2 linked regions of the Flexistipes sp. genome follow. The protein of the gene in region 1 interacts with the protein of each later gene in a pairwise test. Links are inferred from orthologs where the notes say so. Each region holds a gene or a part of one and is shown in the gene's direction. Other genes may lie near its edges.

What was found.
Region 2: the proteins of mrdA (region 1) and UMU13_RS04535 interact in binary tests that used the Escherichia coli proteins (3 or more experiments, as listed by UniProt). The link is inferred for Flexistipes sp. from one-to-one orthologs.

What each region holds. Positions count from the first base shown.
Region 1 is NZ_JAXKVW010000014.1:53,000-61,349, forward strand. The notes cover bases 1-2,999. They hold mrdA (penicillin-binding protein 2), read left to right. Parts: upstream 1-592; coding sequence 593-2,407; downstream 2,408-2,999. Other genes in these bases: mreC (rod shape-determining protein MreC), read left to right, coding at 1-158; UMU13_RS09530 (hypothetical protein), read left to right, coding at 148-612; rodA (rod shape-determining protein RodA), read left to right, coding at 2,394-2,999. In the rest of the region: more of rodA, read left to right, coding at 3,000-3,509; UMU13_RS09545 (TIGR03960 family B12-binding radical SAM protein), read left to right, coding at 3,526-5,943; UMU13_RS09550 (Fur family transcriptional regulator), read left to right, coding at 5,936-6,349; UMU13_RS09555 (TIGR02757 family protein), read left to right, coding at 6,315-7,160; trxA (thioredoxin), read left to right, coding at 7,211-7,528; UMU13_RS09565 (FmdB family zinc ribbon protein), read left to right, coding at 7,547-7,738; UMU13_RS09570 (integration host factor subunit beta), read right to left, coding at 7,823-8,104; murein biosynthesis integral membrane protein MurJ, read left to right, coding at 8,219-8,350. UniProt on the Escherichia coli protein: Catalyzes cross-linking of the peptidoglycan cell wall. Responsible for the determination of the rod shape of the cell. Is probably required for lateral peptidoglycan synthesis and maintenance of the correct diameter during lateral and centripetal growth.
Region 2 is NZ_JAXKVW010000004.1:86,408-90,153, forward strand. The notes cover bases 805-3,746. They hold UMU13_RS04535 (penicillin-binding protein 1A), read left to right. Parts: upstream 805-1,120; coding sequence 1,121-3,373; downstream 3,374-3,746. Other genes in these bases: uvrB (excinuclease ABC subunit UvrB), read left to right, coding at 805-1,115; UMU13_RS04540 (two-component system sensor histidine kinase NtrB), read left to right, coding at 3,377-3,746. Outside these bases: more of uvrB, read left to right, coding at 1-804. UniProt on the Escherichia coli protein: Cell wall formation. Synthesis of cross-linked peptidoglycan from the lipid intermediates.

The sequences.
Region 1 (8,350 bases):
CCTCGGGACTTGGAGGACTTTATCCTAAAGGTATACCGGTGGGTAACGCTGTAAAAAACACGGAATCTGTGAACGGTATTTTTCAGAAGATATTTGTGGAGCAAAAGGTAAATTTTTATAAACTTGAAAACGTATTAGTAGTAAAAGATGAAGAATAAAAGGTACATCAAAATCACAGTGGCTTTGATTGTCTGTTATGTTCTGTTTATGATTTTTGACGGGGTGCTCAATTACATAAATTACCCTTTTTTAATATATTTTGCCTTGGAACATGAAGTGGATAGTGAAAATCTGATTCCGCATGCATTTTTACTTGGTATGTTTAACGATTTTATAACATTCGGAATTTTCGGTATTTCTGTTTTGAGCATAATTTTATTTTACTTTACAAAAAGACTGCTTATTACGCTTTTTGATTATAACAACCTGCTGATTAAACTGCTGTATTCATTTCTGAGTTATACTATCTTTGTAGTTATCGCTTTTTCTTTTACCGATTATTCATTTGCTAACGATAGTAACTTACTTCTGATTCCTCTGGTTGTTAACTCATCACTGTATTTTGTTTTGCTTTCATTAAAGGATTTCGGTTATGCTTTTTCGCTTTCTTGAAGAAAATGTTATTGCCAAATATAAAAAACGCAGTTTCTTGCTGTTTGCAGCTACTTTCTTTTTAATTTTGCTCCTTTTTTTAAGACTTTATTATCTTCAGGTGGTTGTGCATGACAAATATAAGCGGCTTTCGGAAGATAACCGTATCAGAATATTAAGAATTAAGGCTCCCCGGGGGTTTATAAAGGATAGAGATGGTGAAATTTTGGTTAAGAATGCCCCCAGTTACAATCTCAGTGTTATCAGAGAGGATACCAGGAATCTGGACAGGCTGTTTGATAAGTTAAAAAATGTTGTGAATATAAACGTTGAAGAGGCTAAAGAGAAGATTTTGAAAGGATACTACTATGACCCGGTTACCATCTTCAGGGGTCTAACTTTCAAACAAGTATCTTACCTTTATGAAAATTTGAAAAATTATCCAGGAATCAGAATAGATATGGAGGCCGTAAGAAATTACAAAGACGGTTTTGCATACAGTAATTTGGTTGGATACATGGGGGAAGTTAACGATAGTGAGTTGAAAAAGTATAATGGGTACAGACCTGGTGATTTAATAGGAAAGACCGGTTTGGAGAAGGAATACGAAGAAAGACTTAAAGGGGTTAACGGTGCCAAACAGGTTGAGGTTAACAGTTTTGGTCAGGTTGTTAAAGTTTTGAAAACGAAACATGCAAAACCGGGTGCAAATGTTGTGCTCAGCATGGATTATGACCTTCAGAAGTTTGGAATGGAACTTTTGAAGGGAAAAAAAGGAGCAATAGTTGTTCTTAATATTTACAACAATAAGGTTTTGCTTATGGCGACAAACCCATCTTATGACTTGAACAAGTTTGTTCCTTTTATAAAAAGTGATTATTGGAAAGCTATAACAAATGATCAGGACAAACCCATGTTAAACAGAGCTATTGAAGGCTCTTATCCACCGGGTTCTGTCTTTAAAATTTTAATGGCTGCAACCGCCTTGACGGAAAATGAAATTACCCCTGATACTACTTTTGAGTGTAACGGAGTGTTCTATTACGGCAGTTATGATTATAAGTGCTGGAAAGAATCCGGCCATGGCGAAGTGGATTTAAAAAAATCAATAGTGGAGTCTTGTGATATATATTATTATAACCTTGGGCTTAAGCTCGGTATCGACACTATCAGCAGATATGCACATAACTTTTCTTTAGGTAGAAAAACAGGTATCGATTTGCCTAATGAAAAATCAGGCATATTTCCTGATAGAAACTGGAAAGAGAAGGCGTTTGATCAGCCTTGGTATCCTGGAGAAACAATAATTACCTCAATCGGGCAGGGGTATACCAATGTCACTCCTTTGCAGATGGCAGTTATGCTGAGCGGTATTTTCAACGGCGGGATGATTTATCAGCCCGGTTTAGTAAAAGGTTTTGAAACCGCTGACGGATTCGAGACTAAACCGGTTAAAATTAACAATAGAATAGATATCGATAACTCAACAAGGAATTTTCTCCTGAATGCTATGTATAATGCCGTATACGGATTACACGGTACAGCTTACCGCGCCAGGGTTAGTGAAATTAAAATCGGTGGAAAAACGGGAACAGCACAGGTGGTAAGCCTGAAAAAATTTGAACAGTATGAAGAAGGAGAAGTCCCGGAAAAATACAGGGATCACTCATGGTTCGGCGGCGTTTTCCCTGTTGAGGAGCCACGCTATGTTATAGTTTCGCTGATTGAACACGGAGGCTCCGGAGGACACAGCGCGGCATCAATTTCAGGGGCGGTAATAAATAAGATGGTGAGTATGGGTTATGTTTCAGATTGATAAACGGCATGTTGTAAATTTTGACTATATACTTTTTTTTCAAACGGTCTTGTTACTGTTTCTCGGCATTATGGCTATATACAGTGCATCATACAATCTCCAGCTTCAACAGTCGGGAGATTATTATATAAAACAGATAACCTGGAGTGTTATTGGTATTGCTCTTTTTCTTGGTTTCTCATTTATAAGTTACAAACGATTAATATCCTGGACAGCTGTAATTTATACCTTGGGTGTGATATCTTTGGTTTATGTTTTGATTTTTGGTGATGTGAGCATGGGAGCAAAGCGATGGATTGATATAGGAGGTTTCAGTTTACAGCCTTCTGAGTTTTTTAAAGTTGCATGGGTTATAACTTTGGGAAGGGTTTTTAAGGATATCGGAATGAAAAATTTCTCTTTTTTCCCTATACTGAAAAAATTTATTCCTGCCGTCCCGCCATTGCTGCTGATTTTTTTGCAACCTGACCTGGGCACAGCCGTTATATTTTTAGCAGTCTGGGGGATTGTTCTTTTGTACAGAGGGATTACAAAATATACATTTTTTGCCGTATTGACAATTTTATTGGTTAGTATCCCCGTGATATGGGCAAATATGCATGATTATCAAAGACAGAGGGTTGTTACATTTCTTAATCCGGAAGCAGATCCTTTCGGGGCGGGTTATCATGTTATTCAATCCAAAATTGCTGTCGGCTCGGGCGGACTTACCGGCAAAGGGTATCTTCAGGGTACACAGTCCCATTTGAAATTTTTACCGGAAAAGCATACGGATTTTATCTTTTCGGTGATTGGCGAAGAATTCGGCCTGGTGGGTGCTGCTGTTATTTTATTGTGTTTTTTAAGTCTGCTTGCCCGAATTTTGTTCATTTCCGCATATTCAAAAGAGCCCACAGCAAAAATTATGTGTGTGGCAGTTTTTGCCTTTATTTTTTTTCAGTTTTTTGTTAATGCCTCAATGGTTGTCGGAATGATGCCTGTTGTGGGAATACCTATGCCTTTCATAAGCTATGGCGGTTCATCTCTTGTTACCTTCATGTCTATGCTTGGTATTGTCAATTCCATAGCTATGCGCAGATACGACAGACCGGCAGATTTTTAAACGGAGTGTTTGTGTTATGAATTTCCACGATTTTCTTCAGGTGTCTAAGCCTCCGAGATATTTGGGAAGTGAAATAAATTCCTATAAAAAAGAGTATTCTGACAAGCTGAGGGTGTGTCTTTCCTTCCCGGACAACTACGAGGTCGGGATGTCACATCTGGGTATAAAGATTTTATATGAGAATCTAAACCTATCTTCCCAGATTTATGCGGAGCGTTTCTTTATGCCCTGGCCTGATGCAATTGATAAAATGGGCGGAGATATTTTTGTTTCGCTTGAGTCAAAAACCCCTCTGCAGAAGTTTGATATTTTAGGCTTCAGTGTCCAGTACGAATTATCTTATTCCAATATTTTGTCCATACTTCTTAATTCCGGTATTCCGGCAGAGAGCAGTCTCAGAAGTGATTCTCCGGTCATTGTTGCCGGCGGCCCTTGTGTTTATAACCCCAAGCCTTTGGAAAAATTTATAGATGTATTTTTTATAGGCGAGATGGACCATGTTTTCACAGATATTTGTGAAGAATACGCCGGGAAAAAATTTGCCGGACGCAGAGAGCGTCTTGAGTTTTTTGATTCATATGATTTCACTTATGTCCCTTCTGTGAATTCGGAAAAACATGTTGTGAAAAAAGTTTATACAGATTTTAAAAATGATATTACGGTAAATGCTCCGGTTGTACCTTTGATTCCGGCTGTACAGGACAGGGTTGTTTCGGAAATATCCAGGGGGTGCAGCAGGGGATGCAGATTCTGCCAGGCCGGCATGATTTACAGACCTGTCAGAGAGAGAAATGTTGATGATATTGTGAACAATATTCTCAATCAGCTTAAAAATACAGGATATGAAACGGCCTCACTTCTTTCTTTATCCGCCGCAGATTATTCATGTCTGGAGGATTTGCTGGTGAGATTATCGTCTATTGTTAAAAATTCGCACACCTCCATTTCACTTCCTTCCCTTAGAGCTGATAAAATCAAAGATTATATATTCAGGGAACTTTCCCGTGTCAGAAAATCGGGATTTACCATTGCACCGGAAGCGGGAAGCGAAAGAATGAGAAGAATTATAAACAAGAATCTTTCTGAGGATGAAATTATATCATCCGTTAAAGTAGCGGCTGACAACGGATGGAAAACAGCTAAACTGTATTTTATGATAGGCCTGCCGTTTGAAACAGAAGAGGATGTTTTGGGGATAGCCGCTCTCGTTAAAAAAATAAAGGAGAATGTTAAAGGCAAAGGCGGCTTTGATGTTAGTGTGTCGGTTTCCAATTTTGTTCCGAAACCGTTTACTCCTTTCCAGTGGTGGCCCCAAAACAGTATTGAAGAATTGACTTATAAACAGAACATTTTAAAATCGGAATTCAGAAAGATGAAGATAAAGTTTAGTTTTCACGATATTCAACAGAGTGTTATGGAAGCTGCTATCTCCAAAGGTGATGAGTCCATTGGTAATATACTGTTGGATGCTGTAAAGTCAGGGGCTATGTTCGACGGATGGAGTGAGCATTTTGACTATAATAAATGGCTGAATGCTTTTAAAAATTACGATTCTGCTCCTGAGCAATATTCAATGAAAATTCTGCAAACCGAAGATGAACTTCCGTGGGATTTTATAGATATAGGAGTTAAGAAGGAATTCCTCGTTTCAGAATTTGAAAAGTCGAAAAAGGAAGTAATGACAAAAGATTGCAGAGTAGGCAGTACAAGTATCTGTGTAGGGTGCGGCGTTTGTGATTTCGATTTTCTCAGGAATGAATTTGCATCACCGGGCAAAAAATCTTTTAATGTAAATGAGTTTAACAGTGTGTCTGATATTGATCAAAAATATTTTAGTTATATTATTGATTTTGAGAAGAAAGATTCCGCTGTTCTATTTTCAGCTATTGAAACGTGCAGGGCATTCGCACATGTATTTAAAATGTGTGATGTTGATATGTCTTATTCGCAGGGGTACAATCCTCAACCCCGGATAAGTTATATTTATCCTCTCTCAGTGGGTATGGAAGGTTATAATGAAAAGCTTATTATAAAGGCTTATGTTAAAGACAAAAATTTGTTGTTAAACCAGCTTAACAAAAAGTTACCTTCCGGATTCAGGATGAAGGGTATCCGGCAGTTTGAGAATAAAATGAGCGATGAAATGATTGCAGCTTATTCTCTGAATTTTGAAGCTTATATGCAGCTTATCGGGGCTTTTTATGAAAATAAAGCACTCTATAAAAAGATTACTAAACGCGGCAGAGAAAAAATAATTGACCTTAAAGAGTATTTTGTTAAAAAAGATGATGAAAATTGTATGATTTATGTTAAGATAAACGATAGAGGAAGTTTTAATTTCCTTGAATTTTTCAGGCAAATTAATTATATTGATTCCAAAGTAACAGTTGTTAGGCAAAATATTTTTTTTACTGAGGAGCTGCAAAATGCATAAAGAAGAAGCTCTTGATATGCTTAAGAAGTCTGGGTACAAAGTTACAAAACCGCGGGAGTGGATAGTGGAAGCTCTTGAGGGGAACACTTCTCACCCTTCAGCGATGGAAATTTTTGACCAGCTGAGGAAAAACGATAAAAGTTTTTCTTTTGCCACCGTTTATAATACGCTGGATACTCTTGTAAAGGCCGGTGTTGTCAAGCAGGTGACTGTTGATCCGCAATGCAGCAGATACGATCCGGATATGTCATCTCACGGTCATTTCTATTGCAGAAAATGCGGCAGTGTTAAAGATGTTTTTGATGTGAGCCTTGATATGGGATCCACCTCTCTGCAGGATGAAATCGAAGGTTACGAACTTAATTTGTTCGGTGTCTGCCGGGAATGCAGTACTGAAGCCAATTAATTCATTAGACTTGCCTTCTGTATCACGTCCCTCTGAAAGAATATTTTGGGAGCATATATACTCTCAATATACGCGTGCTGAATTTATAGGTACAGATCCCATTATTTTTCCCTCCAGAATTGACGGAAATAAGGAATACATAAGTCTTGTTTCTTCTCTTTTTGCTTACGGGAGAGTTAACGCCATTCAGGATTTTCTGAAAAAGTTTTTTTACAGGTACGGAAATGACCCTTTTGAGACTGATAATTCTGAGGCAAAGCTATACTATCGCTTTCAAACGGCCGAGGATATCCGGCTGTTGGTTACACTGATAAAAAGAATTTATTTGCAATACGGCAGCGTTCAGAATTTTTTCGTAAATTTATCAGATAGTCTTGAGAAGGCCCTGGAAGGATTTCTTGATTATGCCAGAGGGTTCGGCGCCGAGAATAATGCCGGGAGAGGATATTTTTTCCTTTTTCCCAAATACGGCAAATCAGGCTTGAAAAGATTAAGAATGTTTTTAAGGTGGATGGTTCGCAAAGATGATGTGGATTTTGGTCTTTGGGGGGCTTACAAAACAGGAGAACTGCTTTACCCCCCTGACACACATATATTAAGATTTGCAAAAAATTTTGGTATTATTTCTTCTGAGGCTAACAGCCACCGAAATGCCCGTTTAATAACGGATTACTTCAAAACTATAGATAAGCGTGATCCGGTTAAATATGATTTTGCCATTACCAGACTTGGTATGTTGAACTCGTGTAAATTTAAGAGATCTGTCAGCTGTGAAGTGTGCGGCTTGAAAAATGGGTGCCTTTTTAATTGACAAATATTCATAAAACTATATATTAGTTTTCACAAAAAAAGGAGGTTGCAATGTCGTTAGTATTCACTGAAGAGAATTTTCAAAAGGAAGTATTGGAAAGCGATATTCCTGTTGTAGTGGATTTCTGGGCTGTATGGTGCGGACCTTGTAAAATGCTGGCTCCTACACTTGATCAGGTTTCTGCCGAATTTGAAGGGAAGGCAAAAGTAGGCAAGGTCAATGTTGATGAAAATCAGCAGCTTGCTGCACAGTATGGCATTATGAGTATACCCACGGTTATGATATTCAAAGACGGCAAAGTTGTTGAGCAGTTTATAGGCGTGCAACCAAAAGGCGTCTATGTTGATGCCCTGCAAAAACATCTGTAAGTAAAAGAGGTACGACGGATGCCGATTTTTGAGTATAAATGCCAAGGTTGTGGACAGGAATTCAGCAAGCTTGTATTTAAACTTTCAGAAGAGATAAAGTGCCCGGAATGCGGGGCTACTGATGTGAAAAAGAAGATTTCAGCTTTTTCATCCTCTTCCGAAAATTCTTCAAGCGGCTCATCCTGTGGCGCAGGTTCGGGATTTACCTGAGCTTAAGAAAATTATCTGCCAGGCTGGCGGGTTAATTTAATAGTAAACGTTTAATAAACCCCCGTAACATAAAGCGGGGGTTTATTATGATTTAAGCAATGTTTCTTTAATTTCTTTACCAGGCTTAAAATATGGAACTTTCTTCGGCGGAACTTTAACCTGTTCTCCGGTTTTGGGGTTTCTTCCGATTTTTGATTTTTTGTCCCTGACTTTAAAGCTGCCGAATCCTCTTATTTCGACTTTATCACCGTTGCCCAAGGCATCCTTTATGTTGCTGAATACATTGTTAACAATGTACTCAATATTCTTTTTTGTCAGATTGGGGTTCTCGGCAACAATTTTTTCGATAAGTTGAGATTTGGTCATAAAAACCTCCCTGTAGATTCTTAAAACATAAAAATATTTTTACTTTTAAACTCAAAAATATTATAACTTACTATCTTTTAATAGTAAAGTTAATTTAACGGATTTAGGAATATTATGAATAACTTTTTATCCAAACTTGTGAAATCAAGTTCCGGCGTGCTTACTAGCAGGATTCTCGGCTTGGTTCGGGATGTTGCAATTGCCGCTTTTTTCGGTTCATCAAAATTTACGGATGCTTTTTTTATG
Region 2 (3,746 bases), on another replicon or contig:
CAATGTACGATATAGAGATGATTGAGGAAACGGGGTACTGCAACGGTATCGAAAATTATTCGAGATACTTCGACGGGCGCAATCCGGGAGATACTCCGCCGACACTGCTTAGTTATCTCCCCGAGGATTCACTTGTGATTGTGGACGAGTCACATATCACAATTCCTCAGGTCAGGGGGATGTTCAAGGGTGACAGATCCAGAAAGTCAACACTTGTGGAGTTTGGTTTCAGACTGCCTTCAGCTCTTGACAACAGACCGCTTAGATTTGATGAGTTTAATAAAAGGCTGGATAAGGTTTTATATGTCAGTGCAACACCCGCTGACTTTGAAATTACTGATTCCGGCAATACTGTTGTTGAACAAATCATCAGACCCACCGGACTTATGGACCCGGCAATCGAAGTTAGGCCGGCAAAAAACCAGGTGGACAACTTATACAGCGAGATTAACAGTATTGTTGAAAAAGGCGAAAGGATTCTTGTGACAACTCTTACAAAAAGGATGGCTGAGGATCTGACAAGATATTATAAAGAGATGGGGTTAAGGGTTGAGTATTTGCATTCGGAAATTGATACTCTGGAGCGGATAAAAATAATCAGAGAGCTGAGGCTTGGGAAGTTTGATGTGCTGGTGGGTATAAATTTGTTGAGGGAAGGGCTTGATATTCCCGAAGTAAGCCTTGTTGCAATACTTGATGCTGACAAAGAAGGTTTCCTGCGTTCTGACAGATCCCTTATACAGACAATAGGCCGCGCAGCACGTAATGTAAACGGCAAAGCTATTTTTTATGCAGACAAAATGACGAAATCGATGAAATTCGCTATTGAGGAAACAAACAGAAGAAGAAAAAAACAGCAGTTATATAACGAAAAACATGGAATAACACCGGAAACGATAAAGAGTGAGATAACAAATATTCTGGACAGTATTTACGAGAAAGACTATGTAACAGTTGAGGTTGAAGATGATGCCGTTGAGAGACTGCTGACCGGTGACAGGAAAAAAGACATTGAAGTTATGGAAAAAGAAATGTATAAAGCATCAGAGGAACTTGACTATGAAAAAGCAGCGAAAATCAGAGATATGCTGTTTGAATATAAGGCAAAAAAATAAATAAAATGAAAAAATTTCTTTTATATACCGGCATACTGCTTGTCGTCTTGACTTTATCGGTAACTATTGGGCTTGGTGCTTATTTCTTTAAGCTCAACAGCGAACTGCCGTCCATCAAACAACTGAAAGATTTCAAATATAAACAGCCCACCATTTTATATGGCAGAGACAATAAAACTATTGCAGAGCTCGGCAGCAAAAGAAGATATCCGGTTAGTCTTGAAAAAATTCCTGATAAACTTGAAAAGGCTTTGATTGCAGTTGAAGACAGCCGTTTTTATGAGCACGACGGGATAGATTTAAAGGGAATTGTCAGGGCGTTTTTTGTAAATCTTAAAGCAGGACGCATTGTTGAGGGAGGAAGTACATTAACTCAGCAGCTTGTCAAAGTTATATACTTAACTCCGGAAAGAAAACTTAAGCGGAAGGTAAAAGAGGCTATTCTGGCCTACAAAATAGATAATTATTTAACCAAAGACAAAATTCTGGAGCTGTATCTGAATCAGGTATATTTCGGCAGAGGTGCATATGGAGTGGAAGCTGCAGCACGTTTTTATTTCGGCAAACATGTATCCGATCTTACCTTAGCAGAATGCGCAATGATAGCAGGACTTCCGAAGGCACCCGGATACTACGCTCCGCATATTAATCCGGATGAAGCCAAGGAAAGAAGAAATCATGTGTTATACAGGATGTACGAAGAGGGCTTTATAACAGAAAATGAATACAATCAGGCATCACAAACAGAAATAAAAATTATTGACGAAGCCCCCAACATGAGAAGAACAGCCAGCTACTTTGTGGACTATGTGATAAGCAACCTTGAAAAAGAGTTAAATATAAATGACTTGGAAAGCAGAGGCTATAAGGTTTATACTACTTTGAATATGAAATTTCAAAAATTAGCTGAAAAAGCTGTGAAAAAGAATTTGGCCGAAGTGACAAACAGACAGGGGTATTTCGGCCCTATAGGAAATGAAAGCGAAAGTGATATTGATAAAAAACTTAAAGATATCTCATATATAACAGAAGAGGGGAACTACATTGTTGCCGAAGTATCCGAAGTGGGCAGATATAAGGCTGAAATAAAAATTGATAACAATACAGCAAGCATTTTTCTTAGAGACTGCAGGTGGGCCCACCCCTATAAAGGGGACAGCAACAGGCTGGATGACTTGAGAACAATTATAAAAGAGGGAGATTATATCCTGGTAAAAAATACAGGTGCTGAGAAAGAACCTTATTATGAGCTTACCCAGGAGCCTCAGGTTGAAGGCTCTTTTATGGTTATAAATCCCAAAACGGGTGCAATTCTATCCATGGTTGGTGGCTATGACTATGAAAAATCCATGTTCAACAGGGCGGTGGATGCTAGAAGACAGGTGGGAAGCTTATTCAAACCCGTGGTCTATTCCGCAGCGATGGAAAATGGATATAACCCCATGTCTCTGGTATTTGACGCACCTATTATAAAAACCATGGAAAATAAGAACGAGTTCTGGCGGCCTGAGAATTTTGAAAAGGAATTTTATGGCTTTACAACATTGAAGAAGGCACTTACCAAGTCCAGAAACGTTGTTACAATTAAACTGGCTGATCAGATCGGTGTTTCCACAATAAAAAATTATGCTGAAAAATTTGGAATAACCTCAGACCTTGCAAACAATCTTTCGATAAGCATTGGCTCAGGTGCAATTTCGCTGAAAGAGATGGTTTATGCATATTCGGTCTTTCCCAATATGGGAGAAAGAATGAAGCCTTTTTATGTAACCAAAATGGTTAACAGAAGCGGCGAGATAATCTATGAACAAAAGCCGACAGTTGCAGAAAGGACGCTGAAACCTGAGACTGCCCAGATTATGACGGATATGCTGATAAATGTCATAGAAAACGGAACCGGCCGCAGGGCCAGTCATATTCACCGTGTAATGGGAGGTAAAACAGGTACGACAGATGACTATATCGATGCCTGGTTTGTCGGATTTACACCTAATTTAACTATCGGCAGCTGGACGGGATTTGATGAATATAAAACTATCGGTAATCTGGAAACTGGTGCAAGAGCTGCACTACCGGCATGGATTGATTTTACCGAAGATGCCGTTAAATACAGGGACTATGAAGTAATGCCTTCAACGGATAACGTTTACTATTACAAAGTGGACAAAGAAACCCACAAGATTACGGACAGTTACTCCGAGCAGTATTCCTTTGAACCGTTTTACAGAAACCCGGAAGAGCAAAAAGTTGTTAAATAATTTATGAACAATATAAATAATGACCTGTTCGACCATTTTGATCTTTTGGGAATGCCTCTGATTGCAATTGAACAAAATAAAATTGCCCAATATAACAGCAGCGCTGAGAACCTTTTCCCAAAATTCATCAAGTCAGGTATTCATGATATCCCCTATTTTCTCAGCAGTAAATTGGCGGGAAATGAAAAACTTATCCACATAAATCAGGAAAAATTTTTCATTAAGTCCACTGAGTATGAAAGCACGGTTTATGTCATTTTGTTTCCAATGGATGAAATTTTTGCTGAATATAGCAGTTTTTTTGATATAAGCTCCTTTTTGCATGAAATAAAAAATCCTCTGACTGTGATAAATGGAACGGTTCAGCTTCTAA